Gimesia maris: one gene and its partner. The protein of the gene in region 2 binds, or shares a complex with, the protein of the main gene of each other region. Links are inferred from orthologs where the notes say so. Each region holds a gene or a part of one and is shown on either strand. Other genes may lie near its edges.

The links.
Region 1: the proteins of hisF (region 2) and hisH are in contact, whole or in part, in a crystal structure (PDB 6RU0), measured with the Thermotoga maritima proteins. The link is inferred for Gimesia maris from one-to-one orthologs. Residues at the interface, in WP_004080486.1 of Thermotoga maritima: Met1, Leu2, Ala3, Arg5, Ser40, Glu41, Asp45, Glu46, Ala70, Glu71, Ile73, Asp74, Ile75, Pro76, Phe77, Asp98, Lys99, Ser122, Gln123, Glu161, Thr195, Leu196, Asn247, Arg249, Glu251; in WP_004080484.1 of Thermotoga maritima: Asn15, Arg18, Arg22, Arg117, Leu118, Pro119, His120, Met121, Gly122, Trp123, Asn124, Asn134, Gly135, Tyr136, Tyr138, Val140, Tyr158, Glu180, Lys181, Ser182, Ser183, Lys184, Ile185.

The regions. Positions count from the first base shown.
Region 1 is NZ_CP042910.1:1,315,120-1,331,037, reverse strand. Bases 6,717-9,479 are described here. They hold hisH (imidazole glycerol phosphate synthase subunit HisH), read right to left. Parts: upstream 8,520-9,479; coding sequence 7,914-8,519; downstream 6,717-7,913. Other genes in these bases: GmarT_RS05085 (hypothetical protein), read left to right, coding at 9,468-9,479; GmarT_RS05090 (hypothetical protein), read left to right, coding at 8,812-9,330; hisA (1-(5-phosphoribosyl)-5-[(5-phosphoribosylamino)methylideneamino]imidazole-4-carboxamide isomerase), read right to left, coding at 7,137-7,877; GmarT_RS05105 (DMT family transporter), read right to left, coding at 6,717-7,103. In the rest of the region: GmarT_RS05130 (tetratricopeptide repeat protein), read right to left, coding at 1-52; GmarT_RS05125 (DUF8689 domain-containing protein), read right to left, coding at 279-1,772; GmarT_RS05120 (hypothetical protein), read right to left, coding at 1,845-2,543; GmarT_RS05115 (Tex family protein), read left to right, coding at 3,117-5,603; thpR (RNA 2',3'-cyclic phosphodiesterase), read left to right, coding at 5,648-6,220; more of GmarT_RS05105, read right to left, coding at 6,201-6,716; more of GmarT_RS05085, read left to right, coding at 9,480-10,280; GmarT_RS05080 (DUF4145 domain-containing protein), read left to right, coding at 10,533-11,033; GmarT_RS05075 (hypothetical protein), read left to right, coding at 11,182-11,553; GmarT_RS05070 (IS4 family transposase), read left to right, coding at 12,320-13,687; GmarT_RS05065 (hypothetical protein), read left to right, coding at 13,753-14,238. UniProt on the Escherichia coli protein: IGPS catalyzes the conversion of PRFAR and glutamine to IGP, AICAR and glutamate. The HisH subunit catalyzes the hydrolysis of glutamine to glutamate and ammonia as part of the synthesis of IGP and AICAR.
Region 2 is NZ_CP042910.1:298,647-314,723, forward strand. What follows is about bases 7,355-10,276. They hold hisF (imidazole glycerol phosphate synthase subunit HisF), read right to left. Parts: upstream 9,252-10,276; coding sequence 8,457-9,251; downstream 7,355-8,456. Other genes in these bases: GmarT_RS01155 (type IV pilus twitching motility protein PilT), read right to left, coding at 7,355-8,218; GmarT_RS29330 (hypothetical protein), read left to right, coding at 9,496-9,666; GmarT_RS01165 (DUF1559 domain-containing protein), read right to left, coding at 9,905-10,276. In the rest of the region: GmarT_RS01130 (hypothetical protein), read right to left, coding at 1-90; GmarT_RS01135 (metallophosphoesterase family protein), read left to right, coding at 432-1,127; GmarT_RS01140 (class II fumarate hydratase), read right to left, coding at 1,144-2,568; GmarT_RS01145 (PVC-type heme-binding CxxCH protein), read right to left, coding at 2,707-5,712; GmarT_RS01150 (SMP-30/gluconolactonase/LRE family protein), read left to right, coding at 6,051-6,980; more of GmarT_RS01155, read right to left, coding at 7,064-7,354; more of GmarT_RS01165, read right to left, coding at 10,277-10,951; GmarT_RS01170 (transthyretin-like family protein), read right to left, coding at 11,213-11,701; GmarT_RS01175 (DUF1559 domain-containing protein), read right to left, coding at 11,816-12,769; GmarT_RS01180 (DUF1559 domain-containing protein), read right to left, coding at 13,909-14,952; GmarT_RS01185 (transthyretin-like family protein), read right to left, coding at 15,220-15,723; GmarT_RS01190 (DUF1559 domain-containing protein), read right to left, coding at 15,840-16,077.

The DNA of each region.
Region 1 (15,918 bases), 1.0 Mb from region 2 along the record:
AGGCACAGGTGATGACAGCCATCCATGTCTGTTTGGTTAATAATCCGGACATTTTATTACCTCCATGAGGTCCACTTGTAAGACGTGATATGAGTACTTCTCACTTGACGCTCAAAAGAACACGCCTTTGAATTCTGCCAGTTCCGATTACAGCCTATCTGTGATATCACACGGATATTGCTGAAACGGTCATATTAGAAACGAGTGATCATGAGTGAATCAGGTTGCTTTTTCAGTCTGGTCCATTTCAGTCTGAAAAAGATATTCGGGAAAGGACTTTATAATTGACAGAAGAAACGTTGCGCTGCTTCTGAAATTAATTCAGCGGATAGAACGGGTTTCTTTCCTTTAAATCGACAAATTGATTGAATAATCTCCAGTAAATCTCGCGGGTCACTCGATCGGGGCGCTTTTCCCTGCTTGTAGAAATTGTCATACAGGTAATTTACAAAAACTGGGTCATATTCAATATCACGTTGCCGACAACAGAGTCTGGCAATCTCTGTGAACACATCTTGAGGCGGGGCAGTGATTTCGATCTTATGACGTATGCGTCTGAGGAACGCTTCGTCAACCAGTTCCTTCGGATCGAGGTTGGTTGAAAAGACGATTAATTGTTCGAACGGAACCGCAAATTTCTTTCCGGTAGCCAGTGTCAGGTAGTCAATCCGGTCTTCGAGCGGCATAATCCACCGGTTCAACAGGTCTTTTGGACTGACGAGTTGTCTACCAAAGTCGTCGATCAGGAACACGCCCCCATTGGCTTTGATGTGCAGGGGCGCTGTATAAAAGTTGCTGACTTTGTTGTAACGCAGGTCCAGCATTTCCAGATTGAGCTCTCCGCCGGTAATCACAACAGGACGTCTGATGCGTCTCCAGCGGAGGTCGGTTTCGGGCTTGGCCCAGTCCTTCATTTCCGGAATCCGACTCCCCTTCTGCAGATCGGTGGGTGCCCGATCCTGCAGTTCCAGATCGTCGGTGGTCTGATGAATGGTTGGATCGAACAGCGTGATGATGCTGTTTTCCATCTGCAGCGCGTAAGGGATATAAATTTCTCCCCCCTGCCGATTCAGAAAACGTCCCAGGCCTTTGGCAATTAAGGTCTTACCATTACCCGGAGGACCATAGATAAAGATGGAGCGCCCACTGCAGACCGCTGGTCCGAGTTCGTCCAGCAGCCCTTCTCGAATAATGAAGTCGGAAAAGGCAGCTTCGAGCCGCTCCGGAGTGCAGTCGATCCCGACCACGGTCTGAAGGGCACACTGTTTGACATACGCGTCTAAAGGCACAGGCGCCGGCCCCACATAACGGCATTGCTCGAATGCTTCCCGCGCCCGAATCCGTCCCAACTCGGTCAGATTGAAGCGGTACGAAGAACGTCCAATCAGATTGCCGGACGTGACTTCGATGCATTTATCATCTTTCAGAAACACCAGCGCTGTATCAATGATGGTGAACGGCAGATGGGCGCTGCGCGAGATTTCGATCCCCAGGGCACTGCCCTGCAGATACAGCTGCTTCAACACCAGATTGCACAGCTGGTTTAATGACAGGCCTGTTTGCTCCAGCGTATTGGGGGCCGGGATGGAATGATCCTGTTTCGCTGCAGCGGCAGAAGCATTTGCTTTTTTTTCCGGTTGCTTCCACTCCCCTGCCTGCGATCCGGGAAACAGATCACTATACAGGTCATTCAAATCATGTTGTGAGTCGGTTTCCCGGAATGCCTGCCCGGAGGCATCTTTTGATTCATCTTCACCAGGGCGATCAATCATGATGGCAGTTTACGTTCAAGCTGACTTGTTGAGAGAGAAAAAATCGAAATCGGCAGAAAGCAGATATCTACTTCAATTACTTCCGTTGGCTGCCGACCCGCCACCTGTCGTATACTGAATCCGGGGAGCCAGAATCGAACCAACGTAGGCGCGGTATTTCATATCTTCTTCACGTGCCGGACGACCATAGGTCGGACTGACCCGCAACATGGCGGAAGGAACATTTCGTCCATCAGACATCTCGGAGGCTGCATACTGGACATTGGCCAGTCGTTCCTGGCTGGAGATCGAATTGTTGGTCGTCTGCACAAAGATCATGCGACGTTCTTCCGGTGCGTGTTCCATAATCCAGCGCAGATGCAGTAAACCGGCTTCTGTCAACTTGTTACCATCTTTGTCGAAGTGGTAAGCATACAGTGTATTCTGTTCGGTCCAGCCATTGTGAATCTGCCGGTCCATGATATCCGCTACGTATGCCCGGTCCTGGCAGGTATAGGGATAAGGCCAGTAGTGGGCATGATGATAGCGGTTCCAGTAATGCTGTTTCGGTCCGGTGGGGCGAGGGTAAGGAGGCCAGAGTTCGCCGAACTTGTATTTCTGTCGAGAGCCCACCGGTCGCGAGGCCCGTTCGGCCCATTTGGCTTCCTTGGAATTGTCTTCCGAACAGGTGGCACTGGACCAGGGCCAGCCTGCTTCCGCCGTCACGCCATTCATCAGGCTAACTGCAAAAACGATAAGTAGATACGATTGCATTTTGACGGCAGTAGCCATGCCATCTCCCCCCTGTATTGATCGTGCCGGAATCGCCAGACCCTTCACGAAAGATTGATTTGCGCAAGTCAGAACAGACCTCTGTTGCGACAGTCCTTTGTCAAATTATCGGCTGCAGGCAGGTCTGGTCCTGACGAGAAAAACGATTCTAACGGGAGAATAAGAGAGATAATTTACAGCTGTTACCGCATGGCTATCCGCGGTCCGCATGCAAATACAATCGTTCTCTAGAACACCTGCATTCAGCGGCTGTGAGAGAATCCAGGCAGTTGCGCGATACGGCACCGCAACCGAACTCTTTGAAAACAGAGTTAATAAACCCTGCCCTGTCAAACGGACGTACTGGCCACTCGAATTTCGGTTGCCTGAGCCTGTTAATGTGTCGTCACTACCACTACACTTTCGAAAGCCGGGACAGAAGCGCTCCTGCCTCTGGCACCTGTGTCGTAACAAGACCATTTCTATTTTTTCTCAAAACGGTTATTCTTAAGTAACTGAAAAGTAGATCCTGTAACTTATCAAATTTCCAGACTCAGTTTTCGGGTCCTGTAACCGAAACGAATCGAGATCGAAATGGATGCGGTTGAGATACAAGCAAACGATTCCAGCGCCCGCTTCTCTGAGCGAGACGCAGAGCAGATTGCGTCGGAACTGAATCTCACATCACAACAGATTCTGAATGTCATTGCGCTGCTGGATGAAGGAAACACCGTCCCCTTCATTACCCGCTATCGCAAGGAGCGGACGGGCAATCTGGATGAAGTGCAGATCCGCGATATCCAGAAGCGCGTGCAGTCCAAACGTCAGATTTGGGAACGGGCTTCGACCATCCTGCGCTTGATAGAAGCACAGCAGCAGCTCACTCCCGAACTGAAAGCCGAGATTGAAAAAGCGGATACACTCAAGCGCCTGGAGGACCTGTATCGCCCGTATCGTCCCAAGCGTACTTCGCGTGCCGCAACCGCGCGGAAGCACGGCTTTGAACCACTGGCCAACGCCATCTGGGCCGGCGATGCCAGCATCGATAATCTGACAAACGCCGCATTACAATATACCAAGGCGGAAGACGGCGCCCGCACCACCGAAGATGTATTGAAAGGTGCCGCCGACATCCTGGTCGAAAAAATCGGCGAAGATCCCGACGTGCGTGAGATCTCGCGTAAGATCGCCTGGCGTTCCGGCAAACTGACCGTGAATGCCACCAAAAAAGCGGAAGAGTCCGGGCAGGAATATCGCGATTACTTCAACTACTCGGAACAGGTGGTCAAAGTTCCTCACCATCGCACGATGGCGCTGAACCGCGGCGAGAAATCAGGCGCGTTACGGGTCCGCTTTGAATGGGCCGACGATTCCGCCTGCATGTCGATTGCCCGTCACCTGAATCTCAACGGACATCGGTTCCATGAATTTCTGACCGAAGTGATTAACGATGCGCTCTCGCGACTGATCCAGCCCAGTCTCGATCGTGAAATCCGTCGCGAACTGACAGAAAAAGCAGAGAAACACGCGGTCTCCGTTTTTGCACAGAACCTGAAAAACCTGCTGCTGCAGCCTCCCCTGCAGGGACAGCGGATTCTGGCCATCGATCCCGGTTTACGAACCGGCTGCAAGCTGGCGGTTCTTGATGAGCTGGGATACTGTGTCGCGACAGACCTGGTGTACGTGACGGGTTCGGCTGACAAAAAAGAGTTCGCCCGCAAAAAACTGGCGGAAGTCATGACCGAACATCAGTGCCAGCTGGTGGCGATCGGCAATGGAACCGCCTGTCGCGAAACAGAAGAGATCATTACAGAGATGATTGAGCAGGACCTGCCCCAGGCCCGCTACCTGATTGTCAATGAAGCGGGTGCCAGCATCTATTCGGCCAGCCCGGTCGCCCGCGAAGAATTTCCGGATCTGGATGCGACGATTCGCGGTACGATTTCCATTGGCCGCCGCCTGCAGGATCCGCTGAGTGAGCTGGTGAAAATCGATCCTCAGCATCTGGGTGTCGGCATGTATCAGCATGACGTCAATTCCAAGCGGCTCAAAGAGTCGCTGGACGAAGTGATTGAATCGTGCGTGAATTACGTCGGCGTCAATCTGAATACCGCCAGCGCCTCGCTGCTGCGTCACGTTTCCGGCATGAATCAGTTAATCGCCCGCCGGATCACCGAATGGCGCGAAAAACATGGTTCGTTTCAGAATCGCAAACAATTACTGGATGTCGCAGGCGTCGGCGAAGCGACGTTCACCCAGGCGGCGGGCTTCCTGAAAATTGACCAGGGAAGCGAACCGCTGGATTCGACGTGGATTCACCCCGAAAGTTACGAACACGCTTACAAAGTATTCGAGCAACTGGAACTGCCCCCCGACAGCCTGAAGTCGTCGGCCCAGGATCGTGCCTCAATTATTGAAAAAGTCGGACAGATCGATAAAGGGGGCCTGAGTAAGAATCTGAAAATCGGTTTGCCCACGTTGGAGGATATTCTGGAGGCCATCGTCCGTCCCCGTCGCGATCCCCGTGCGGATTTACCCGGCCCCATTTTCAAACAGGGTGTGCTCAAACTGGAACAACTGACCGAAGGCATGGAACTGCAGGGCACGGTACTCAACGTGGTCGACTTCGGTGCCTTTGTGGATGTCGGCTTGAAAGACAGCGCCCTGATTCACGTCAGCGAAATGGCAAACCACTTCATTGAGAATCCTTACCAGTTTGTCTCGGTCGGTGATGTGATCACGGCATGGGTCCTGGGTGTAGATCTGGAACGGCGGCGGGTCTCACTGACGTTGATCAGACCGGGCACCGATCGTCAGCCCAAAAAAGCACAACGTCCCACCAAACCTGCTGAGAAACCAGCATCAGCGAAAACAGCAAAGCCGGCAACAGCATCCGCTAAAAAAACAGCAGACAGCGGAAACAACACAGGCCATCAGCAGAAAAAGCCGCCGCACCAGAATCGTAAACGGGCTAAAAATAAAGGTCCGCTTCCCAAGCTGACTGACGAAATGAAAACCGGAGAAAAGCCCCTGCAGGGCTTTGATCAATTGAAAGCACTTTGGAACCAGAAGAAGAAATAGGGAGTTTTCTCCCCCTGCTTTTCTGCTGGCTCACCCCTTGAACCATGATGCATACCAATCAGCGCACACGCACCTTTATCGCCATTCCCATCCAGCCTCCCCGTGGACTGAAAAAGCTGATGCCCCGCCTGGAAAAGCTGGCACCGGCTGTCAAACCCATTGATGTCGAACAGATGCATATCACGCTGAAGTTCCTCGGACCGACGGAACTGGAAGACATCATGCCCGTCAGCAGAATTCTGAAAGAGATGCGCAGCCGCTTCAAGCGAATCAAACTGGCCTTCAAAGGGCTGGGCGCGTTTCCCCGGGAAGACCATCCGAACGTCATCTGGGCCGGCATCTCGGATGCAGAGGCCCTGCTGGAAATGGTCGAATACCTGGAAGAAGAAACCCAGAAGCTGGGCTACCCCCGCGAGCGAAAAGGTTTTCATCCCCATCTGACACTAGCCCGCGTCAAAGCCAAACCTGCCGACGAACTGTTCGACATCCTGCGGGATCGTAAGCATGCCGAATGGGGGGAAGTGATTGTGGATACGATCAAGTTTTTCCAGTCAGAACTCAAAACGCCGCAGGCCCGCTATCACGAAATGCAGACGGTCAAACTGCCTCAGCGTTGATCGGCTTCGGCAGTGGTTTGGGTCGGAAGAACAGGAACCGGACGAGCAGCCCCAGAATGATCAGTGCACAACCAATAAGCGTATGCAGGGACACGGTCTCGCCCCAGAAGAGCCAGACCCAGATCGGGTTCAAAATCGGTTCGGTCAACACCAGCAGCGCCGCTTCTTGCGACTTGACGGTTTTAACCGCGTGGGAAAAGACCACGTAAGGCGTTCCCATCTGCACGACGCCGAGCAACGCGATCAGAAACAACTGCAGCCAGGTCAATGAGATTCCCAGCGCCATCACCCAGGGCGCGACGACCGCTGCGGAGACCAGCAGACTGAGTGCCACCAGCCAGGCCGGATGCTCATCGCGCAACACGCGAAAAAAGATCACGACCAGCGCATAAGAAATGCCGCTGAGCAGCGCGATCAGGTTGCCGGCGAAGTTTTCGCCCGACCAGTCGCCGACGACAATACAGAAAATGCCCACCAGCACAATAAACATGGCGAGAATCGAACCCGCTTCGATGCGTTCTTTCAGAAACAGAAAGCCGAACAGCATGGCCCAGACGACGCTCGTATTCTGCAGAAATATCGCGGCGGCGGCAGAGGTTTTCGTCATCGCGGTCACGAACAGGAAGTTCATCGATGCGAACGCAATCAGCAGGGGAATCAGAGCGGGACGCCAGCGGACATGTTGAAATTTCACAAACGGCAGCAGAAACAGCCCGGCGAAAAACGCACGATAACAGGCAAGGATCAGCCCGCGGTCGGCTTCGGGAATCGACTGAAACGGCGGGGACTTGATGAACACGCCGCTCAGGCTCCAGAGCACCGATGCCAGCAGCACCAGCAACCGCGCACGTAACAGCTTAGCCTGATCGACGTCTTCGGTCATACACTGTGTTCCGATCCTGCCCTGCTGGAAATGTTAAGAACCGGCGGCTTCAATGGCGGCGGGAACTTCGATGGTTCCCTCGTATAAAGCGCGACCGATAATCGCTCCCACCAGCTTAGGTTGAGTGCGGCTGACTTCTGCCAGTCGCGAAACATCTTTCAGCGTTGTCACGCCGCCAGATGCGATCACAGGCAGCCCCAGTTCGGCCAGCGCGATCATATCCTGGATGGTCCCTTCATCCACGCCCTGCATCATGCCGTCATTAGCGATGTTGGTGTAGATTACCGCCGCCAGTTCAACGCCGACATATTCTTTCGCCAGATCGATGGCGGAGGTTTCCGAAACATCGAGCCAGCCTTCTGTCGCGACTTTGGAATCGCGGGCATCCAGCCCCAGTGCCAGACGATTGGGATAACGTTGCACCATCTGTTTGAACCACTGCGGGTCTTTGAGTGCCTGGGTTCCGACGATCACGCGGTCGATGCCGACCTCATCCAGCATGAGTTGTATGGATGCTTCATCGCGAATACCCCCCCCCATCTGACAGGGAACCGAAACCGCTTCCACAATCTTGCGAACGACTTCATGATTCACAGGCTGCCCGGCTTTGGCACCGTCGAGGTCGACCAGATGCAGACGCTGCGCACCGCCGTCGGCCCAGCGACGGGCCATTTCGGTCGGATCATCGCCGAACACGGTTTCCTGTCCGTAATCGCCTTGTCGCAGACGCACGCATTTGCCTCCCCGGATATCGATGGCGGGCAGTATTTCCATAACTGAGCTGACTTTCTTTTCGCTGATGTGGTGGTTTTAAAAGGAAGCAAAATTCTGCAGGAGTTTGAGTCCCGCGTTCTGACTTTTTTCAGGGTGAAACTGAGAGGCGACAATGTTATCGCGAGCAACCATCGAAGCGAAGCGGCAACCGTAATCGGTATAGGCGGCGACGTCTGCTGCGTTATCGGGGGCCACGTAGTAGCTGTGTACAAAATAGAAATGTTCGTGAGCAGGAATGCCTGCCAGGATCGGGTGTTCGGCGGTCCGTTCGATCTGGTTCCAGCCCATGTGGGGGATCTTCAGACCGGGTTGATCTTCGAAGCGAACCACCTTACCGGGGATGAGGCCCAGCCCCTCGTATTCGCCGTCCTCGTAGCTGACATCAAACAGCAGCTGCAACCCCAGGCAGATACCCAGAAAGGGTTTGCCGGACTGCGCATGTTCCAGAATCGGTTCGACCAGCGACTGATCTTTGAGTGCCTGAATCGCATCGCGAAAGGCACCAACGCCGGGCAGAATCAGTTTGGAGGCTTTGGCAATTTTATCCGGATCGGCACAGATCTCTGCTTCCGCCCCGACCTTCTCAAAGGCCTTCTGGACGCTCCGCAGATTTCCCATTCCATAATCGACAATTGTAATCATAGTGGTTTCTAATTTAAGGTCTCAATTTCAGGCGTACCGCGACAGGGAGAGGACACATCCGCCCCGGCAAAGTTCAGTACGTGCGACCGATTCTAGTCTCTCCACCCGTTTTTGTGAATGATGCCCCCAAAAATGGCTGATTCAGCGGTTTTTACGCCCGCCTGGTCTGAGTTGAATGTTTTTTCTGTGCATACAGGTTCTGGTGAATTCTGGTTGACACTATACAAAATACTGGTAGATTCAACCTGGATTTAATCTGTTTATCAGTAGTATTGAGGCAGAACATAACATAATGGCAAAACTTGACTGGCAAACATCATCCTTCCTTCATAAACACGTGGAGCATTTCGAGGAGCACTCTAAACGTGTTGCATCTGTGGTTGATGAAGCCCGCAACCGATTCAATGATGACTACACTGGATATTCCGCCGCATTCTCTGCCGCTATCCTTACCGCGTCGTTAGTAGGCGGATTCTTCGGCATCAACCAAGGTATTGCGATTACTGGCATGGTCATTGGAGGTTTTGGCATTCTCGGTTCTCTTCTCTGCCATCACCTTAATCAGCGACAGCAAATCACATTTACTCGCGAGGTGATAGATCTTGAGCAAGAACGAACAAGAGCAGCTCAACGTGCAGCAACTATAAAAGAGTTCTGGCTCCACGGTATCCCTGATGGCACTCCGCTGGCACAAATTCAAGTTATCCTTGGTGACACCCCTACTACCGTTCACAATGACGGGGAGCCAATGAGATGGAAGGCGCTCCCGAAACCCAATCTTTCAGACGATGAAACTGATAATGAAGCATAATCTAGTATCAGCCAGACTACAAAGAAATGAACCAAGTCTGTTGGTTGGAATGTATCTAAAATCAACGTCACTAGGGACAACTTAGTGATTTGTGACTTTCATGTGCAATGTTTACTTTGATCACAAACTGAGACATTATGAATCGTAAGGAACAACAAGCTGAATTGATCTACAAACTTGGACTACTTCTACGCCCCATTCAAGATTTGATCGACTATCCAGATCGGCAAACCCCCCAGACCCGGTCACGTGCATGTGCAAAATTCGCTTCTGATCTTACTAGCTACTATAATAGCGTGATGGAGTTTACTCGCTCTGAACCAGGGCACCTGTATGACTATGAGTGGAATACTATTCACAACTGCCTTACACGATTTGGAAATGAACTAAATGGAAAACGCGATCAAACGGACGAACTCCAGGAATCCGTGGAAGCTGTTCGAACTGAAGCAACGCGACTCATCCTATCCATACCGACGGAAATTGAAACCGAAGTCTTAGAAGCTCACTCACCATTTCAAGCCTATTGCAAGCTTAAGGTGTTCTGCGAAGCCACCAAGCAGAAACTAATTTGGGCCGATCCATACATGGCTGCAGGCTTATTTCATCGGTACTTGAATGGATTGCCAGATTCAGTTGAGGTTGTCCTCATCACGAAAGAACGGAACAACAGCCCTGAATACCAATCCTTTTTGGATATCTCTAGACTATACGCGAATGAGCGTGGATCATCGAAGTACCGCTTAGTGGTCGAACCGACGAATCACGATCGATGGATGCGATGCGATGACCAAATTTATCACCTAGGCGGTTCAGCTAAAGACGCGGGAAAGAGAAGCAATTTCACAATAACAAAACTTGATACAACGCCAGAGAATCTACATAAACTAGATATTTTGACGGCGTCTGGCACGGAACTTTTTGGGCCGACGACTCCGGCTCATTTTTAGAACATTAGACAATTGGTAAATAAAACGGGGAAGCAGATGTCGAAAGAGCGTGTCGGCCAAGTCGAGGAGATCCCATGCGTACGTTGTGGATTTACACGACACACAATTCGCGGTTCGTTTGAAGCCTACTGGGAAGATAAAGACAGAGACATTAGTGCGGGAGCAACTTACGACTTGATGGAGTGTAATGGGTGCCAGAGGGGTACGCTCCGGGAGACCAGCTGGTTTTCGGAAGATCCTGGTGACTCCCAAGTGACGTACTGGCCACCACGCAAACATGACTCTCCCTTACGCGAGCCGCGCAACTTCAATGAATTGGACTTCGGCAGCCCAGTGGACTCGGTCTACCGTCAAACAATCACGGCGTTCAACGACGGGCTATCTACACTCGCGGGTGCCGGAGTTCGGCTACTGATTGAGGGGATTTGCCTCGACCAGAAGATTCTCAAGGGGAAAGTCTATACCGATCAGGGAAAGCTGGTCCGCGAGAGGGCTACAGGAAAAATCGTCCTTCGAAGTAACCTTGAAGGAAAGATTAACGGTTTGTGGATGAAAGGTCTTATCAGTAAAAATCAGTCAAAGGTGTTGCACCAACTACGAAGGCTCGGAAATGACTCCGCCCACGCACTCGATCAGCCGCCGCTCAAATTGATTGAAGAGTGCATCGAAGCCCTCGAACACCTTCTGATTCAAGTCTACGATCAGCCCGAACTACTTAAGAGGCTGATGAATCGAAAGAAGCCGGGGAGATAAAACGGATTCGAAGGAGCGGCGAACGAGAGCCATCGATGAGGCGTATTTTGAAATCAACGTCGCTGGCGGCAACCTGATGTTTTTGGACGTTATACGTCTAAGGTAAATTACCAAAAAATACTAAGTACATAGTAATCGGATAAAACCTATGCGTAAAAATGAGAAAAGAATGGCATTAATTTTTTTAATATCCCTTTTTGTCTTCAGTGCATTTTTTTACTTTTCATCCAGTTATCCTAATTCAGTGGTATGGGGGGCATTTGGTGGGTTACTAGCACTTTATGGTGTGATTCTAATGGCTCTTCCAGTTTTAAGGGTTGGTCCTTTTCAGTGGATCGCCAACCTCTACTTTGATGACCTGTTGATTAGGGATGGTTTAAAAGAGCCGCCAACTGCGGAAGAAAAGAAGCGAATAGAAGCGCAAAGAAAAAGTGACCTGGTTATACAACAAATATTTGGCCCCTACTTGATAGGTATAGGAACTTTCGTAAACGGTATTAGCGGTTTTTTTAGTGGATAAGTCCAAAAGAAGATTAAAAAGATGTCCACCGATTGGAATAGAAGTTCAACCATCCGGACTTGGTAATCGCTGACATTATCAAGGACACCGGAACATGAATCTGAATTAATTCGCACGAATTGTATTCTGTTCTATTTAGTCTATATCGGATTGAGTTTATGAAACGCCGGACGCCCCCAACAAACCTGTCTACCGACGATTTGCGAGATGAAAACTTCGGTTCAGAATTGGGTCGACTATTTTTTGACTCACCGGACTTTAATCTCAAACCAACCATAAATCATCTCAAAAAGATAGAACGACTCAACATCGAATCTCACAGTATAGATGCACCCGCAGATCAGAGCTCGATCTGGCACATTCGTTTTGAATACCACGGATTCCATTTTTTCGTTGATACTAATCACCACGGTGCTACATCCTTGTTTTTCGTAACCGAGGTAAACTGCCCCAACGATATATTATTAGATCTACTGAGAATATTTGGACAAATTGGCTCACTAACCTGGCAACAAGCGTAACTCTAATACGGCAACAGAATCCTGAAATGTATTCAGGAGCGGTTTTCGATTCTGGCACACTACTGTAAACACCATGAGCCATAAGACCATAGCTGCGGTTTATACGCATCTCGTGATACAACCGGGGCTAACGCCTAATGGCACTTACTTTAAATTAAGCTGGTTACCCCAGCCGTTTGGCATGGGATTTGCGCAGGATTCTATTCTTGAAAATAGACTGCCAATTTGCCAGGAGTAATCACGCTGTGAAACAATCACCGGAACAGATTCTTGAATTCGATCGTGCCTTCGAACAACTTAAAGATTTGGTGGACTTACGCCAAGCCGATCAGCTGCATCCCAGGCGACCCAATGCAATCTATACCGCCTGTGTTGTGCTGTGGATGTTGATTTTTCAACGCCTCAAACCAGATGCCTCACTCGAAGCGGCGGTGAAGCATCTGATTGAAAATCAACCTGACTACCTTCCTGAAAACAAACGATTAAGCCAGGGTACACTCTCGTCCAACAGTGCAGCATACAGCCGGGCTCGCAGCGAACTGCCGTTGGATGTTGTGAAATGGTTTTCCAATGAAATCACTCGTGCCATCGTCGGGCAATCTGAAACCCTGCTGGACGGTCGTCAAATATTTTTACTCGATGGAACCACGATCACATTAGCACCGGAAAAAGAATTACAAACGAAATTTCCGCCCGCCTCAAATCAGCACGGTGAAAGTGTCTGGCCTGTTGTCAATCTGACCGTTTTTCACGAGCTCAGTAGTGGATGTGCCTTGCTGCCACAGTTGGGGGCCATGTATGGACCTGAAGCGGTTTCAGAAACGGAACTTGCCCGAAATGGCATGCACTGCCTGCCAGACGAATCGATCATCATGGCTGATGCAGGATTTGGGATCTTTGGCGTTGCTCACCAGGCACAACTCCTGGGGCATGATTTTTTTCTACGCATGAAGAAGTTAAACTTTGAGTCACTTCGAGCCAAAGCAAAACTCGTATCGCAAAGCCCAAAACATAAGACCTACCAACACCAGTGGACTCCGACCCCCAAAAACCGTAAAACACAACCCGGGCTCCCCAGGGACGCTTCGCTGGCTGTTGTATTGCACGAAATCATCGTCAATGAAACCTTGACGCTGTATTGCGTTACCAGCCTGTCGCAAGACGCTGCCATCCTGAGCAACCTCTATAATCAAAGGGTCAATGTCGAAGTTGATATCCGTAACTTGAAGGTCGTATTAGACACCGAGAACATTCGCGCCAAGAAGGTAGACACGTTTTTGAAAGAGCTGTATACGTCAGTGGTTGCCTACAATTTAGTTGGTCAATTCCGCAGACAGGCGGCTGAACTGAATCAGGTTGCTCCGCGGCGGATGAGCTTTAAGCGAACCTGGACAACATTCCAAACGTTCCTGTTGAAGCACCTGCACACTGAGCCAGAATCATGGCGTGAATCCTTCGAGCGAGCACTGTTCTACGCGACCAAAGATAAACTACCCAATCGCGCTGCCAACCGAAGCGTAAAAAGAGAATGCTACGCCAAACGTTCAAAGAGAGACCATTTCGAAAAAAGAAAAAAGCCCCCAGAGAAATTGAAACACACTGATCTAAAGTAAGTGCCATTAGGCTAACGCCCAGCGGCTAATTTTTTTTGCGTGGCAGTTGATGAAGTGGGATGCATATGAATGATCAGCCACTGGCTTATTTCATTACGTTTACTGTGTATGGTACCTTCCTGCAGGGTGACTGGCGACTGTGGCGGTCTCGGCGCAAAGGTTCTCAGCCTCCTCAGCCATCACTGGAACATTGGCACCGCGATCGTCTCAAACACGACATCATTCTGCTCGGCAAACCGCAACGATCGGCCGTCGAGAATGAAATTGCACGACTTTGCGATTTCCGAAAATGGAAACTCTGGATAGCCAACGCCCGCAGTAATCATGTCCACGTTGTTGTTTCCGTTTCAGAACAGGCTGGTGCCAGAGTCCGAGATCAAATCAAAGCCAACTGCACGCGAGTCCTCAGGCAGGGTTTGCCTGTTTTCGTTGATCGACCTGTGTGGTCTGTCGGCGGGGATTGGAAATGTATCAATTCAGAGAGCGAATTAGAACAGGCAGTAATATACGCGGGCGAAGTTCAGGATCGAAAAGACAGAGATCATCAGTAGCAAAATTAGCCGCAGGGCGTTAGCCTAATGGCACTTACTTTAGATCAGTGTGTTTCAATTTCTCTGGGGGCTTTTTTCTTTTTTCGAAATGGTCTCTCTTTGAACGTTTGGCGTAGCATTCTCTTTTTACGCTTCGGTTGGCAGCGCGATTGGGTAGTTTATCTTTGGTCGCGTAGAACAGTGCTCGCTCGAAGGATTCACGCCATGATTCTGGCTCAGTGTGCAGGTGCTTCAACAGGAACGTTTGGAATGTTGTCCAGGTTCGCTTAAAGCTCATCCGCCGCGGAGCAACCTGATTCAGTTCAGCTGCCTGTCTGCGGAATTGACCAACTAAATTGTAGGCGACCACTGACGTATACAGCTCTTTCAAAAACGTGTCTACCTTCTTGGCGCGAATGTTCTCGGTGTCTAATACGACCTTCAAGTTACGGATATCAACTTCGACATTGACCCTTTGATTGTAGAGGTTGCCCAGGGTGGCAGCGTCTTGCGGCAGGCTGGTAACGCAATACAGCGTCAAGGTTTCATTGACGATGATTTCGTGCAAAACAACAGCCAGCGAAGCGTCCCTGGGGAGCCCGGGTTGTGTTTTACGGTTTTTGGGGGGTCGGAGTCCACTGGTGTTGGTAGGTCTTATGTTTTGGGCTTTGCGATACGAGTTTTGCTTTGGCTCGAAGTGACTCAAAGTTTAACTTCTTCATGCGTAGAAAAAAATCATGCCCCAGGAGTTGTGCCTGGTAAGCAACGCCAAAGATCCCAAATCCTGCATCAGCCATGATGATCGATTCGTCTGGCAGGCAGTGCATGCCATTTCGGGCAAGTTCCGTTTCGGAAACCGCTTCAGGTCCATACATGGCCCCCAGCTGTGGCAGCAAGGCACATCCACTACTGAGTTCGTGAAAAACGGTCAGATTGACAACAGGCCAGACACTTTCACCGTGCTGATTTGAGGCGGGCGGAAATTTCGTTTGTAATTCTTTTTCCGGTGCTAATGTGATCGTGGTTCCATCGAGTAAAAATATTTGACGACCGTCCAGCAGGGTTTCAGATTGCCCGACGATGGCACGAGTGATTTCATTGGAAAACCATTTCACAACATCCAACGGCAGTTCGCTGCGAGCCCGGCTGTATGCTGCACTGTTGGACGAGAGTGTACCCTGGCTTAATCGTTTGTTTTCAGGAAGGTAGTCAGGTTGATTTTCAATCAGATGCTTCACCGCCGCTTCGAGTGAGGCATCTGGTTTGAGGCGTTGAAAAATCAACATCCACAGCACAACGCAGGCGGTATAGATTGCATTGGGTCGCCTGGGATGCAGCTGATCGGCTTGGCGTAAGTCCACCAAATCTTTAAGTTGTTCGAAGGCACGATCGAATTCAAGAATCTGTTCCGGTGATTGTTTCACTGCGTGGTTACTCCTGGCAAATTGGCAGTCTATTTTCAAGAATAGAATCCTGCGCAAATCCCATACCAAACGGCAGGGGTAACCAACTTAATTTAAAGTAAGTGCCATTAGGCGTTAGCCCCGGTTATCGTCGAGGTGGAAAAAATGATCCCCAATGTCAATCAATTCCGACCAGCCACAAACATCGGCAATAGGCGTTCATACTCAAGGTAGTAATTGCCATTTTAGAAAACATTGATAGATTGATACCAATGAAATTCGAATTTGTTAAAGCGAT
Region 2 (16,077 bases):
CGCCTCTGCGACAGGCAGAAAACTGGTCGCGCAGACCGTCATGGCGATGGTAAGAATCAGACATTGTTTAAACAGTCGCATGGTCCGCATATCAGTATCCCTTCTGAACAGCGTCCGAACCGGATGGATTTAAATTGAATGATTGAGGCTTAGTTTCCGACTTCATCCTGAAGAGAAACATCCGTCTGAAGTGTAGACGGGGGTCGTAATGATGTTGAGCAGCCTCAGACATGCGGCGGGAGTCTAGCAGTTACGCAAAAATGAGTCCAGAGCTGATTTTTTCTACCGATTTATCAGGGAGAGCAGCTGGAAAAAGTGACAGGAACGGAGTTGGCAGAGCGAAATGGTTTCCCGCGCCTGGAGAGTTGTCTATAATCTAAGTGATTGTGAAATAATAAGATATCGACTTCGTTGATTACGGATGATGATGTATGCGTGTACTTGTGGTTTCCGATGTCCATTCCAACTGGGTGGCACTTTCTTCGATTCAGGAAGAGTTCGACTACTGCCTGTGTATCGGGGATCTGGTCGACTACGGGACCGATCCGCTGCCCTGTATTGAATGGATCAAAGTACATGCCACTGCCTGTGTGCGCGGGAATCACGATCATGCCGTCGCGCAGCGGGTGGAAGCGAAAGGCTCTACCGGTTTTCGCAGGCTGGCATGTGCGACGCGGCCGCTGCATTGGGAACTGCTGGATCGCGTGAGAATGAAATACCTGGCACGGTTACCGATTTCACAACAGATTACGATTGAGGGTGTCACGTTTTATCTGGTACATGGCACGCCCCGTGATCCCCTGGATGAGTATCTGGGTGATAACGAATCAGCGTGGACTTCCCGGCTGCAGGGGATCAACGCGAACTTCATCTGCGTGGGACATACACATATTCCCTTTCACCTGGATCTGGGTGACAAGCAGGTGATCAATCCCGGCAGCGTGGGGCAGCCCCGGGACGGAGATCCGCGGGTTTCTTACGCGATCATCGAAGATGGCAAGGTCACGTTGAAACGTCAGGAGTATGATATCCAGGCAGCCATCCGCCAGATGGAAGCAGCAGGCCTGTCAGGAGAAACACTGGAGATGGCCTCCAGTGTGCTCCTTAACGGCCGAATGACTTCCTGACGATCCACGCTGGCAGTTAAGCATGTGGTTCGGTCATGCTCATTGGATCGAGGGCTTCTTTGAGTGTCTCTGCCGGCAGGATCTCCTGTTCGGTGCAGAGTTCTCGAATCGTCTTACCGGACTTGAATGCTTCTTTCGCCAATGCCGATGCTTTTTCATAACCGATGTGCGGGTTGAGGCTGGTTACCATGGAGAGACTGTTTTCGACGGCTGCGTTACAGGCTTCTTCATTGGCTTCCATATTGTCGGAGCAGAGCCGCACGAACTCATTACTGGAATTGGCCAGCAGGTGAATGCTTTCCAGCACGGTGAAGCCCATCACGGGCATCATGATATTCAGCTGGAACTGGCCACCGGCTGCCCCGGACATGGTAATGGTCTGATCGTTGCCGATGACCCGGGTTGAGGCCTGCATCATGCTTTCACACATGACCGGATTCACTTTTCCGGGCATGATGGAACTGCCGGGCTGCAGGTCGGGAATCTTGACTTCATAAAATCCACAGCGGGGACCTGAGCCGAGCCAGCGGATATTATTCGAAACATTGAACAGGGTGGTGGCGATGGTTTTTAAGATGGCGTGGCATTCAACCAGTCCGTCGCGCTGTGCATTGGCTTCAAAATGATCGGCGGCTTCGACAAATGAGATGTCGGTCAGCTTTGCGAGTTCCACACTCACGCGGTGACCGAATTCCGGATGGGTATTGATACCGGAACCGACGGCAGTGCCTCCCACGGGTAGTTCATACACGGCAGCCGCTGCCTGGTAGGCACGTTCCACACTGAGTTCGAGCTGACGGGCGAACCCGCCAAATTCCTGTCCCAGTCGGAGTGGCGTGGCATCGGCCAGATGAGTGCGGCCGATCTTGATGATCTGGTCCCAGTCTCTGGCTTTCTGTGCCAGGCTGGCGGCCAGTTTTTCCAGTCCCGGGATCAGATGATTGTGTATGCTGGAGGCGACGGCGACATGGATGGCGGTGGGGAACGTGTCGTTGGTGCTCTGTCCCATATTCACATGGTCGTTGGGGTGGACAGACTTCTCAGGAGCAAAGCGGTCCTGCCCCAGAATTTCAATCGCGCGATTGCTGATGACTTCGTTCACGTTCATGTTGCTCGAAGTTCCCGAGCCGGTCTGGTAAACGTCAATCGGAAACTGATCGTCGAATTTTCCATCGGCGACTTCGGTGGCAGCATCGATCAGCGCTTTGATCTGCTCATCATTCAGAGGATTTTTTCCGCTGCCGGCGAGCTTTCCGATGTCGCGGTTCGCATGGGCGGCGGCCAGCTTGACCTGACCCATGGCATGAATCAGACTGGGCGGCAGTGTATTGCCGGAGATCTGAAAATTCTCAACGGCCCGTTGCGTCTGTGCGCCGTAGTACGCTTCTGCTGGAACCTGTACTTCACCCATCGAATCACGTTCGGTTCGAAACCCCGACATGGTCTGTTTCCTGTCTCGTTTAAAGTTGTCAATTGTGAATGTAAAAAGAGCCGACTCCTCATCAGTGGGGAAGTCGGCTTCAATTCTAGCAAGTTGTCCTGGTTTCTCAATCGCCGCCCGGTTCGGGAGGAAAAATGCTCAGGGCAAAGGCTGTGAACTGCGGAGATAGCTGAACAGGTCGCGAACTTCTTTCTCAGAAAGCTTGTCGAGCAGGCCTTCAGGCATCAGTGATTTCTTCTGCGGCAGCATTTCATCTATATTGTCGCGTTCCACGGTAATGCTCTGGCCGTCGGCACTGCGGATGACGATCACATTATTATCCTGGTCGGCGAGGAACCCGTTTACCGTTCGGCCATCTTCGGTAACAATCAGATAGGTTTCAAAGCCTTCGCGGATTTCGTTGGAAGGGTTGATGATATTCACCAGCATGCGGCCCACGTCATCCCGTTTGAACGAAGTCAGATCAGGGCCGATTTCGCCTCCCTCGCCAAACAGCTTATGACATTTGCCGCAGTTCTTCTGGAACAGCTTTTCGCCGGCGTAGCGATCGGGTTCTTCAGTCGCAGCCGAGAGCATTTTCTGTTGCGCGGCGATCTGCTGCTGCATCTGTTCGGTTGTGGCACCGGCGATGGAACCGAAATGCTTTGCGATGAGAGCGGTAATGCCTTCATCACCGTAGACAGTCATTTTGCGGGCTGTTTCAACGGGGACGGTGGCTTTATCAATTTTCCCTGCATCGATGGACCGAAGAAATTCATAGGCCCAGGGTTTGCGAATGGACACCAGGGTCTGGGCGGCACTGCGGAGATCGTCAGACATGTTCGGGTACTGCGCGGTGACCACATTGCCGATGGATTCATTCGGGTATTGCTGCAGGGCGCTGATGGCGGCAATCTGCAACTGCAGGTCACTGGAATTCTGTATGATCTTCAACAGGACGGGGACCGACTGCGGGACTTTGACTTCGCCGAGGATCTGGATCAGGTCGAGACGCTTCTGGTTATCGGCTTTGGGGTCGGCGACGATCTTCAATGCTTTTTCAACGGCTGCCTGATCACCCTGGCGCAGACCCAGCGACAGAGACTGTCCGCCATACTTTGACATGGCCGTGATCAGCTCCTTGGGGAAGCTGGTTTGTGAACGACCTTTCATGGCGGTTTCAAATCCCGCCATCAGAATCTCGGCATGCGACTTTTCCGGAGCGAGTTCCAGCAGGCGGGCACAGACCAGCAGATCATTTCGTGAGCCGGTGGAAGCGAACCGCCGCATGATGCGTTCGAGAATGTACTTCTCCACCAGCGGATACTGCCAGACTTCCGGCTTTTCAAAGTATGCAAGCAATTCTGCCCGGTTTTCGGCAACCCGTTTTTCCAGGGACCACCAGAGAATCAGAGGCACGTGCACATCATCCAGGTCTTCAGAGCGGCTTAACAGATGAAAGGCGATCGGCAGACCTGGTTCTGCAGGCAGCCGTTTGGAAGAACTGGCGAGCTGGCTGCGAACCTGCACGTGCGGTTCGGTTAAGGCAAGCGCGACGAGCTGCTGACCGATTTCAGTGGAGACCTGATGGTCATCACAGAGCAGCCGAATCGTCCAGGCTCTGACATAAGGATCGGAATGCTGTAGCGATTTCTGCGCGACGCTTTCATCAAAACCACCACTCAGGTTCAATGCCCAGAGTGCTTCCAGGGCAGACTGCCCGTCTGCAGAGAACAGTTTTTGTTTGAGTGCAGGAATCACACTGGCGTCTTTACGATCGCCGAACAGGCGGAGTGCCTGCTGGCGAAACCATTTGTTGGGATGGTCCAGAACGGTGATCAGTTCCCGGGAAGATTTCTGGCCGAGGTCGAAGGGAGCCAGCGGTTTCGCATTTTTCGCAGTGAGCCGATAGATGCGTCCATCGTCTTTTTCGACCTGGCCGGAATAGTGCTGACCGTGGGCAATCTGATGTTCGTACATGTCACAGAAATAAATCGCGCCGTCGGGACCGAGTTTAATATCGACGGGTCGAAAGCGTTTGTCGGTGGTGGCGACGGGGCGTTGCAGGTCTTCTGTCTGATAGGACGATCCGTCGCCGGTGATCTTACTTTCGACGACACGGCCCTGCAGCGGTTCGATTCCAAACAGGTGTCCCCAGTATTTTTTCGGTAGTGTTTCTGCTTCGTAGATAATAAAGTTGTGGGTGAAACGAGGCACGTTGGCATGTTTCATGGCCTGGAAATAACCGAAGGCATAGGGGTTGGAGAGAGGGCCGTGTTTACCGAAGCCTTTCTGGTAGTAGCTGCCTTGTGTGTAATGGAAACCACGTGTATTGCCCCCGTTGTGACCGGAATAGAGTCGGCCTTTGTCATCGAATTCGACGCCGAATGCGTTTCCGCCTCCCTCTGCAAAAATTTCGTAAATCTGTTTTTCCGGGTGATAACGCCAGATCAGCTGCCCCAGCGTCTGAATGGCTTCCTTGTCTTTCTGACCGGGCTTTTTGACTTTCCCGGAAACAGTACTTCCCTGGGAAGAGTAGAGCCAGCCGTCCGGCCCCAAGCGGAGGCTGTTGACAACCGAGTGTGTGTCTTCCAGGCCGAAGCCTTCGAGGTGCACCACGGGATCGCCGTCGGGAACATCATCGTTATCCTTGTCTGGATAAAACAGTAGATAAGGCGGGTTCAAGACCCAGACTCCGCCCCGACCTTTGACAAACGAGGAAGCGATATTCAGACCGTCCACAAACGTTTTATGCTTATCATATTTTCCATCGCCGTTGGTATCTTCATGGATGGTGATTTTGTCGGCCCCTTTTTCATGGTGTGGCGGAGGCAGGGGGATTTTATCGTAAACGGCGCGATGGTGTTTGTCTTTGCTGAGAATTCTCAATCCTTCCGGATACGGATACTGCAGGTAGTTGATTACCCACATGCGTCCGCGTTCATCGAAGTTTTGAAAGATGGGTTGCTTGACCTCGGGCTCGGCGAGCACCTGTTCAATCTTAAGATCATCGGGAACGGTAAACTGCTTGAGTGAGTCCGCCGGACTGAAGAATTCACCCCCTGTATTATTCGGTGGAGGCACCGGAGGGGCAGCCTCTGCTCTCTTACTTTCGGAATACGAGGCTGCCAGGACAGTCAGCAGAATGAGCAGTCGATGGTTCATTAATCGAAATCCTTTTGGTTGGATCATGCAGTCGGTCTGAATCAGATCAAGGTGGGATGGATGTACGATTCCGCAGGACAGCTTTCCTGTGGATTGATGGATATCGTGCAGAATCTGTTACCCAGTCTGCAGGGAGCGCATGCCAAAATCAAGTAACCCACAGAGAATGCAGTCTGGTTTCTCTGACGACCCTGTCATATTTCTTATCTGTTCTGGTGCTTTTCAAGTCCTCTGAAGTGGAAACAGGTTCCTGTATTTACTTACGATAAATGATCGCCGATTCCTTAAAGGCAATCTGTGGTTTTCGTTAAATCGTTTCCATTCAGGACTATACACTTATGTTAAAACGAATCATGCTGGTAACCATTGTGTTGAGTTTGTCACATTTCGTCTCGTTGGCAGGGGCCCAAAAACAGAAGACGGAAACTCATCCGCTGCCTGATACAGTAGCTGATGACGCAAAGTTGCAGGAAGAGTATGCCGCGAAAGCATTTTTCGAAGGGCCGATCTGGGACCCGGCGGGCGAACGGTTGTACTTCACTTCATTCGTCGACAAGGACACGAAAATCTTACGTCTGGATAAAACGGGGAAAGCGAGCGTCTGGCTGGATGATACTAAAGGCATCAACGGGACATACCTCTCGGTAGAGGGGCGCATGCTGGGCGCGCAGGCTTATGGTCAGCATGTAATGAGTTACGCCTTCGGAGAGTCTGGACCAGCCGATACGATTGTGGTCGCAGAGAACCCGAAATGGAACCAGCCCAACGATGTGTGCCAGACACCCAATGGGAATATCTATTTTACCGACCCTGATTTCAAGAATCGAAAAACCAGCGCCGTGTATGTAAAAACAACCGAGGGAGAAGTGAAAAAAATCATCACCAGTATGCCGGTCCCGAATGGCGTGATCGCATCGAATGACGGGAAGACTCTGTATGTGGGCGACAGTCACGAAAAGCTGTGGCGCAGTTTTCCGATCCTGGCAGACGGAACGGTAGGAGAAGGTCGGTTGTTTTTTGATCCAGAAACATCACGCAAGGATTCTCCTGACGGGATGAGCATTGATGCGGAGGGGAACCTGTATCTTTCCGGTCGGGGTGGTGTGTGGGTAGCGAGCCCCTACGGGAAATCACGGGGCCTGATTCCTGTTCCCGAGTTCTGTTCGAACGTCACTTTCGGGGGAGCGGATGGAAAGACGCTGTATTTCACCTGTGCGAATAAAGTCTATAGCCTGCAGATGAAGGTGAAAGGCGGGCAGTTTCGTTAAGCTTCAGCAGGCGGTGATGAAAAAAAACAGGCGCTGTCCGGATGTGACAGCGCCTGTTTTGTATTTGCAGGGGGACAGCAGGTTTACAGAATCGCAGCCCCTTTGACGTCGATGCCTTTGAGAACCATTTTCAGCTCTTCGACGTTCGGTGAAATTTCGAACGCATCGGCACGGCTGATGAATTCACGGTCGATGAATCCTTTCAGGCTGTCGTTAAACTGCTGCATACCTTCGTCTTTACCGATCCGAATGGCGGCGGACAGTTTTTCGTCCTGCTCTTCCAGAACCAGTTTACGCACGGTCGGATTGAAGGTCATGATTTCGACAATGGGAACACGACCCGGCTTGTCGACAATGGTCTTGAGCAGTTTTTGCGCGACGATGGCACGCATGTTGAACGCCAGACTGCCTCGCAGCGCTTTATGCATATCCTGCGGGAAGAGGTCGAGAATACGACCGATACAACTGGGGGCATTGGAAGCGTGAATGGTTCCAAATACAAGGTGACCTGTTTCCGCAGCGTGGATCGCAGTCGAGAAGGTTTCCATGTCACGCATTTCGCCCACCAGCATGATGTCGGGATCCTGACGCACGGCGTGTTTCATTGCGATTTCGAAGTCTTTCACATCGATGCCGACCTCGCGCTGATTGATCAGACACTTATTCTGTGTGTAGACGAATTCGATCGGGTCTTCAATCGTCAGAATGTGCTTGCGGTAATGATCGTTCACCCAGTTCAGCATGGAAGCAATGGTGGTTGACTTACCACTACCCGTCACCCCGGCCAACAGTACCATGCCCTGGTCGAACTTACATAATGACTCCATCACGGGAGGCAAATACAAACCATCAAAGTTGGGAATCGAGCGTTCGATTTTACGGGAGACCATGCCGGGAAAACCGAGTTGGATAAACAGGTTCACACGGAAACGCCAGGGTTCCCCTTCGTGTTCCACGACATAAGAAAAGTCAGCTCCCCCTTCATCGTGGAAGATCTTCAAGTTGCGTTCATCCATCATCGGTGTGAATAACGCCATCATCTGGTCGCGGTCGATGGGGTCCATCTGCAGTTCCCGCAGCGTCCCTTTGACACGCAGGATCGGGGCTTTGCCGACCTGCATGTGTAAGTCGGAACCGCCATGCTTGATCAACTGGCGGAAGACTTTGTCGATTTCATTTTCAACACGCCCTGTGATGGGATTGACATCTTTGGGGGTCGCAGGAACTGTTGTCGCCATAAACAAACTCCACTTATTCTAACACTGCATTCTGCTGCAAGAGCGAGCAGCGGAATTGACAGGAAATGCTGATCTGAAATGGGGGCTCTGATCAGAGCCCTTTTCTCTACTGCGAACCCACCTGGATCCGCTATTACTATTTTGAGGACTCTGAAAGAACATGCAAGCTTCAATTCCCGCGATACCGGTAAATTTGTTGCTCTACCGGGGAAACGGGTAGACCTTTTTCGGTTATCGGTTACACCCGGTCCAGAGAGACATCGCTTTTGAAACGAATCGGAATTCCCCGTTCCGCCAGATAATGTTTCGTTTCATCAACAGGATGGGTCCCATAGTGAAAAATGCTGGCAGCCAGCGCCGCGCTGGCTTTGCCTTCGGTCAGAATCTGATATAAGTGTTCAGGGCAGCCGGCCCCCCCACTGGCAACCACGGGGATCGTAACGGCTTCCGCAACGGCGCGCGTCATCGGCAAGTCGTAGCCGTCTTTGGTTCCGTCGGCGTCCATAGAAGTCAGCACGATTTCTCCTGCTCCCAGATCTTCGACTTTTTGAGCCCATTCGATGGCTTCCAGACCAGTCGGGACGCGACCGCCGTTTACATGCACTTCCCAGAATTCTTTGCCGTCTTTCTGTACCCGTTTGGGGTCGATATTCACGACGATACACTGGCTGCCAAATCGCAGGGCGGCTTCGCGGATCAAATCCGGATCTTTGACGGCGGACGAGTTAATGGAAACTTTATCACAACCGGCGTTCAGCAACGCGCGGATATCTTCCAGTGTGCGAATTCCGCCTCCTACGGTGAGAGGCATGAAGATGACTTCCGAGGTGCGGCGGACGATATCGAGAATGATCTCGCGTTCTTCGTGGCTGGCGGTGATGTCCAGAAAGACCAGTTCGTCGGCTCCCTGTTCTTCATAGCGCGCGGCGACTTCAACCGGATCACCGGCGTCCTGCAGATTCAAAAAGTTGACCCCTTTGACAACGCGCCCCGCATGGACATCCAGGCAGGGAATAATTCGTTTTGCCAGCATTGAATAAAAGCCTTGGTATTTTTGATGATAGGTAGTTGAATCTATATTACTTGCCGGATTGCACTGTCTAGATTATCCGACAGGGAAAGATTTCGGTAGTGATCGGGCCTGCTGTCACTTGAATTGAAGGCTAAAATAGCGGTTTTCATAGCGAATTACTGGCTGCAGAGAATCGGACTGTGTCCAGTTTTACAGTAGCAACTCCAGCGCCATTAGAACCGGGTATAATAGAATGAGAAGCGCTATGCTTAAAGACGATGAAAGCGGGATTCGTAAAAAAACCGGCTGCCCCATTGAGGGACAACCGGTTGGAGGAAGAAATCCAAATCAGTTACATGCAAATGATCAAGCTTTAAGTAACAGGATGCCAGTGGTTCATTTTACTATGGCTTTGTTGTATCAACAGGAGGCTTAAGAGCTGGATCATCTTCTATAGGAGCTGAAGCCTCTTTCTCAGATTGGGCTGCGCCTCCCGAACAGGCAGACATCGGTAGCATCAGAGCCAGGCTCATAAGACAGGGACATACCTTTCGAAACAATTCCACAAACACCATCATCTCCTTCAAATGCGAATCAAAAAAAAACTCTCCAGGAGTAAACTGTGTACTCAGCCAGGGCGCCTGCGAAAGGAAGCCCTGACTGAAAAAACTGATTTAGTATTCACCAATCACCTGACCGTCATGGATACGTGTGAGCAGGGCATACTGATTGTGGTCCATATTTTCGCTTAAGAAGCGAACAGCGCCATCTCCCATCAAAACATGACAGCCCCCTTCGTGGACACTGGAGGCCACTTCGATATAAATTCTGGGGTCATTCGCTGTACCAGCGCCCGTCGCGCCGAGGACATCGTAAGGGCCATTAATATGATACCGTTTGTTGTTGATGTAACTGGGATCAATATTGGGGTGGTTCACTGCGAACGTTCCGCCGTAACGATGTTGCGCCCATAAGGGGGAATACGCATCATCGCGTTTTCCGTAAATGCAGCCTTCGGTCATGGCAATTGAGTTGCTGAGTCCGTCAGTAACTGCCTTGAATTTAGCAGCCCCGTTGAAACCAAACATGCCTTGATATTGAATCCCGGTCTTACCATTCGGCAGGCTACCAGTCGATTCGCGATAAGCAGAATAGAGTCCTCCCCCTGGCCAGCCATTACTGTGCCCTCCGGCGCAGAACAGATAATTTGATCTGGCGGCACTCGTGGCGAGATAGCTGGCATCCGTTCTGTCTTCAGGAGTCTGACCTTCATCGGAAGGGCATAAGAGTGCCGGCAGGAGAGTCTGACCCAGTGGGGTATTCGAGTTAGGCCACCCGCCTGCGACAGCAGTAAAATAGCCGTTTGTCGCACCGCTGCTGGCAATATTAAAATTCCATTTGTTATAGAGTGGTGCCTGATCGATGAATGGTAACAGTAAAATAAAACCGGTGTGGTTTAACCCGTTCGTTGCAGGCTGACCTGCAATCGTTCCAGAACCTGCCGGGTTAATGGCACCGGGGGGCAGTACACCATGGGTTTCATTATAGTTGTGGAGCGCCAGTCCCAACTGTTTCATGTTATTGACGCAGGCTGATCTCCGCGCTGCTTCGCGTGCCTGCTGTACAGCGGGCAGCAGCAGTGCAATCAGAATTGCAATGATGGCAATGACCACCAGCAGTTCGATCAGCGTAAAGCCCCGTTTGAATGTAAGTCGCTTCATGTTCATCTCCAGAAAGATAAAGAAATAAGAGATAAGGATAAACAATTTTAGAACTTTGAGATCGTTCTCAGCGGAACGAAAGTTCTTGACAAAGGCACGACACATTGAATTAAGTCAATTGAGTTCTGCCTGAACTGGCGGGTCAATCCATTTGATAGAGAGATCCTTAAAAAATCAGTCGCAAGACGCCATTCCGTTACAGGCTTATCTGGCAGAAGGTATTGAATGTCAGATGCTTAAGATCGTTTGCTGGTGAAAGCTTTATTTCGACTCCAGTTTGAAATCGATGTTATTTTCTCCCGCTTTCACCTCTGCCGTCAGGGTTGTGTTGGCATTGTATTTTGCGGGGATAGGCTCCTTTTTTGCTGTTTTCGCTTTCGGGGTTCCCGCTTCTTCGAAACCAGCATCCGTTGCGGGATCTACATTAGCCATATCGGCATCCGGATCGGCTTTGGGAGCCGGAGGTTTCCCCGTGGTAATTCGGACTTTATGCTTCCCGGGAATGGCGCCCATCGCATTACCTCGATGGGCAAGTTCATACTTACCATCAGCATCAGTCTGATCAGTGGAAGGATTTCCATTCTCAGGTATAAAGACCACTATTGCGTTGGCCAGTGGCTTGCCATCCATCGTGACGACGCCGGTGACTTTTTCGAGCTTGACTTCCGTTCCACTTCCTGAGCATCCAAAACAAAAAACAGTTATTAACATCAGTGAAGGCAGCAGTGATAATTGGTCTTTACAGCGCATTCAAGAACTCCGGTGTTTTCTCATGAGAGTAATATCTGAGTCGATTCAGTAAGCGAGAAAACCCGGTTCCACCAAGGGGTGAAACCGAGTAAAGCAGTTACGTTTTCGTGAGTATTAGAATTCACCCACAACGTTTTTATCATCGATACCACACAGGAAAATCAGGGTGTCACCGTTGATATTTTCGCTGATAAACCGAACGCCACCATCGCCTAACAGGAAATGACAGCCGCCTTCATGGGAACTGCTCAGTCCCCAGGCATTCGCAGACCCGGTGTTGCCTATGCCATTGATCATATAGTACGACGACAGAACCTGATCTGAGTTTGTTGACCAGCCTTCAAAGGTGCGCACGACCGCGGTGTGATATTGCCAGCTTCCATAGCTACCGGAATTAGCATTGTTGGTAGCATTTGACCCTGCCCAGACCGCGCCACTGAAAGTGCCTTCTGTGGTTCTTTCACCCAGCATCACAACATTACTCAGGCCATCTCGGAACGATTTCATGTTTCTGGGAGTGTGATCAGCCCAGGCTGAATTGACACTCGTTTGCGTAGTGGCACCAGTTGGGAGAAAAGCACATGAGTAAAGACCAACATAGTTGGACTTTCCAAAGTTACCGATATTCGGATTCAGACCGTCAGCAGGATCCGAAGGACAGGCCAGTGAAGCTATCGGAGTTTGAAAGAGGCTCAGCTGAGCGACCGTGTAAGGCGAAATCGGTTCACGCCAGGGGCCATTCATGTTGATCTGGTTGTAAATGTTTGCCTGGTCCATAAAGGGGAGCAGCATAACATTCCAGCCGAGATAGCTTTCCGTACCAGGAGGGTCGTAAACCGTATTCCGAATGTTCTCGACTTGCATTTGTGGGAAAATACCATGTGTTTCATGGTAGTTGTGTAAAGCAATTCCTAGCTGCTTCATGTTGTTCTTGCAGGTTGATCTGCGTGCTGCTTCTCGTGCCTGTTGCACTGCGGGCAGCAGCAGGGCAATCAGAATGGCGATGATGGCAATGACCACCAGAAGTTCGATCAGGGTAAAACCCCGTTTTGCAGTGAGCCGTTTCATCCAGGTCTCCGGTAATAGAAAGAGAATTAAGAGAAATGAAAAGCATTTCTCACTCTTATCCGGCCTTTTAAGCGAATTGAAAACGGCGATGCAGGGGAGGTATAAGTATGTATCGTTTTTAGGGTTACGAAGCGCATCATTTTACGCCGCGCAGCGATACACAAAATATCTGAGCACAGTCAAATTTCAGCTAGCTGTCAAAGAGCGACTTTTTTAATTAACAGATAAGAATAAGAAATTTGCATATATCAACAAATAAACTGTCCGAAGAGACAGAGAACTACTCTCGCTGTAAAGTGACACATTTAGAAATGTGTAAAGAGACTGAACAGAACTATTTAAAGAATTGTATTTTGATTTGTCAACAAAAAAATTCATGCCGGGCATTAATTATTTCACCTCAAATTGCATAACTGGCAGAAATTATTGGCTTTAAGTACATTTGTTTTCTTTGAAATATTATTTTTGCCCAAATATTTGCGGAATTGCCGGGTTGACGCTCATTTTTATACCCTGCTAACCAGAATTTGATCGAATTCTGTCAGCGTCGCAATTCAAATTGTCATCTGAATCAATAAATAAACCATTGAACGAACCGAAAGTTTCGATGGATTTTTTTGCCGGCGCTAAAACTTCGTTAAATAAAATTCAAACCTGAAGTCAAGGTGGTGTTCCCGGATCCACTTTGGCTTTCCGTTCCGTTTTTGAATTGTCTGTTGCTCGCACGGCTTCTTTTGAGAGAGGTTCGATCATTAATCAAAAAAACCGGTTGCCCCTGAGAGAGGCAACCGGTTTGAGGAAAAAATCGAAATTCAGTTACGTGCAAATAATCAAGCTTGATCCAACAGGATACCCGTTGGTTATTTTATTATGGTGTTGTTGTATCAACGGGAGGTTTTAGGGTTGGATCATCTTCTATTGGAGCGGAAGCCCCCTCATCAGATTCGGCTCCGCCGCCGGAACAGCCCATCATCGGGAGCAGCAAAGCCAGGCTCAAAAGACAGGGGCATACCTTTCGAAAAATATCCAAAAACACCATCATCTCCTTGTAAATGCGAATCAAAAAGTGAACTCTCCAGGAGGGAACTGGTTACTCAGTCAGGGCTCCCGTGAAAGGAGGCCCTGACTGAAATAACGAATTAATATTCACCCGTGGGTTGACCATCATGGATGCGTGTGAGGAGAGCGTACTGAGTGTGATCCATATTTTCACTTAAGAAGCGAACAGCACCATCTCCCATCAAAACATGACAGCCCCCTTCATGGACACTGGAGGCCACAGTCACATAAATTCTGGGATCATCCGCTGTACCTGCACCCGCCGCGCCAAGGGCATCGTAAGGCCCATTAATATGATACCGCTTGTTGTTGATGTGGTTGGGATCAAGATTGGGGTGGTTCACAGCGAACGATCCATAGACACGATGCTGCGCCCATAAGGGAGAATATGCATCATCGCGTTTCCCGTAAATGCAGCCTTCAGTCATGGCAATTGAGTTGCTGAGCCCGTCAGTAACTGCTTTGAATTTAGCAGCCCCGTTAAATCCGAACATACCCTGTGACTGGGTTTTTATGCCGCTGGGCATATCATTAGCACTTTCACGATAGGCCGAATACAGACCTCTTCCAGGCCAGCCACAGTAATGTGATCCGCCGCAAAATAGATAATTTGATCTGGCGGCACTTGTTGCCATCCAGCTGCTATCAGTCCTGACTTCAAGGGTCTGACCTTCATCAGAAGGGCATAAGAGTGCCGGCAGAATCGTCTGTCCCAGTGGGGTATTGTCGTTAGGCCATCCGCCTGCGACAGAAGTAAAAAAGCCGTTCGTCGCCCCGCCACTGGCAATATCAAAATTCCATTTGTTATAGAGTGGTCCCTGATCGATGAATGGCAGCAGTAATGTAAAACCGGTGTGGTTTAACCCGTTCGTTGCCTCTTGATCACCTAGAGCCGCAGAACCTGCCCCGTTAATGCATCCTGGAGGTAGCACGCCATGGGTTTCATTATAGTTGTGTAGTGCCAGCCCCAACTGCTTCATGTTATTTTTGCAGGTGGATCTGCGTGCTGCTTCGCGCGCCTGCTGCACTGCAGGCAGCAGCAGTGCGATCAGAATTGCAATGATGGCGATGACCACCAGCAGTTCGATCAGTGTAAAGCCCCGTTTGGATGTGAGTCGCTTCATGTTCATCTCCAGATAAATAAAGAAATAAGAGATAGGGATAATCTAATTTTTGAAAATATGTCCCATTATTCAACCTGGTTAAAACTTTTAACGAAAGATCGAAAATCAGTTTACCGCAGGAGTTCTGTCAGTAATTTCGGGTCAGCTAATTTAATAGTAAGATCAGTTTCCTTAAAAAATCAGACGTAAGACTCAGATCCGTTTCAGAGTTACCTGACAGGCTGTTTTTGAATGCCAGGTGTTGAATGTGGTTTCCATGTCAAAGTGTTATTTCGACTCCAGTTTGAAATCGATGGTATTTTCTCCCGCTTTCACCTCTGCTGTCAGAGTCGTATTCGAATTGTATTTTGCCGGGATGGGATTTTTTTTACCTGAATTCGCATTCGGATTTGAAGATTCTTCGTTACCAACGTCTTCTAAACCAGCTTCTGTTTCTGGATCTATCTCGGACATATCGGCGTCGGGGTCGATCTCAGGAGCCGGAGGTTGGCCTTGTGTAATGAGCACTTTATGCTTCCCGGGAATGGCGCCCATCGCGTTGCCTCTATGGGCAAGTTGATACTTTCCCTCTGCATCTGTCTGAGCAGTGGAAGGATTCCCTTTCTCAGGTACAAAAACCACCACGGCATCGGCAAGTGGCTTACCATCCATTGTGACCACTCCGGAGACATTTTCGAGTTGGACTTCCGTTCCACTTCCGGAGCATCCAAAACAAAAAACAGTCAATAACGTCAACGAAGACAGTAGCGATATTTGATCTTTACAGCGCATTCAAGAATTCCGGTAATTTTCACGAGAGTAAAATCTGAGTTGTTTCAGTAAGCGAGAAAACCCGGTTCCACCTGGGTAGTGAAACCGAGCAGAATATATTTACATTTTGGTGTGAATTAAAACTCACCCACAACATTTTTATCATTGATACCACACAGGAAAATCAGGGTATCACCGTTGACATTTTCGCTAATAAACCGAACCGTACCATCGCCTAACAGGAAATGGCAGCCGCCTTCATGGGAACTGCTTAGTCCCCAGCCGTTCGCAGCGCCAGCAGCGTTATTTTTGCCATTAATCATGTAGTACGAAGACAAGGCTTGATCTGAGTTTGTTGACCAGCCTTCAAAGGTA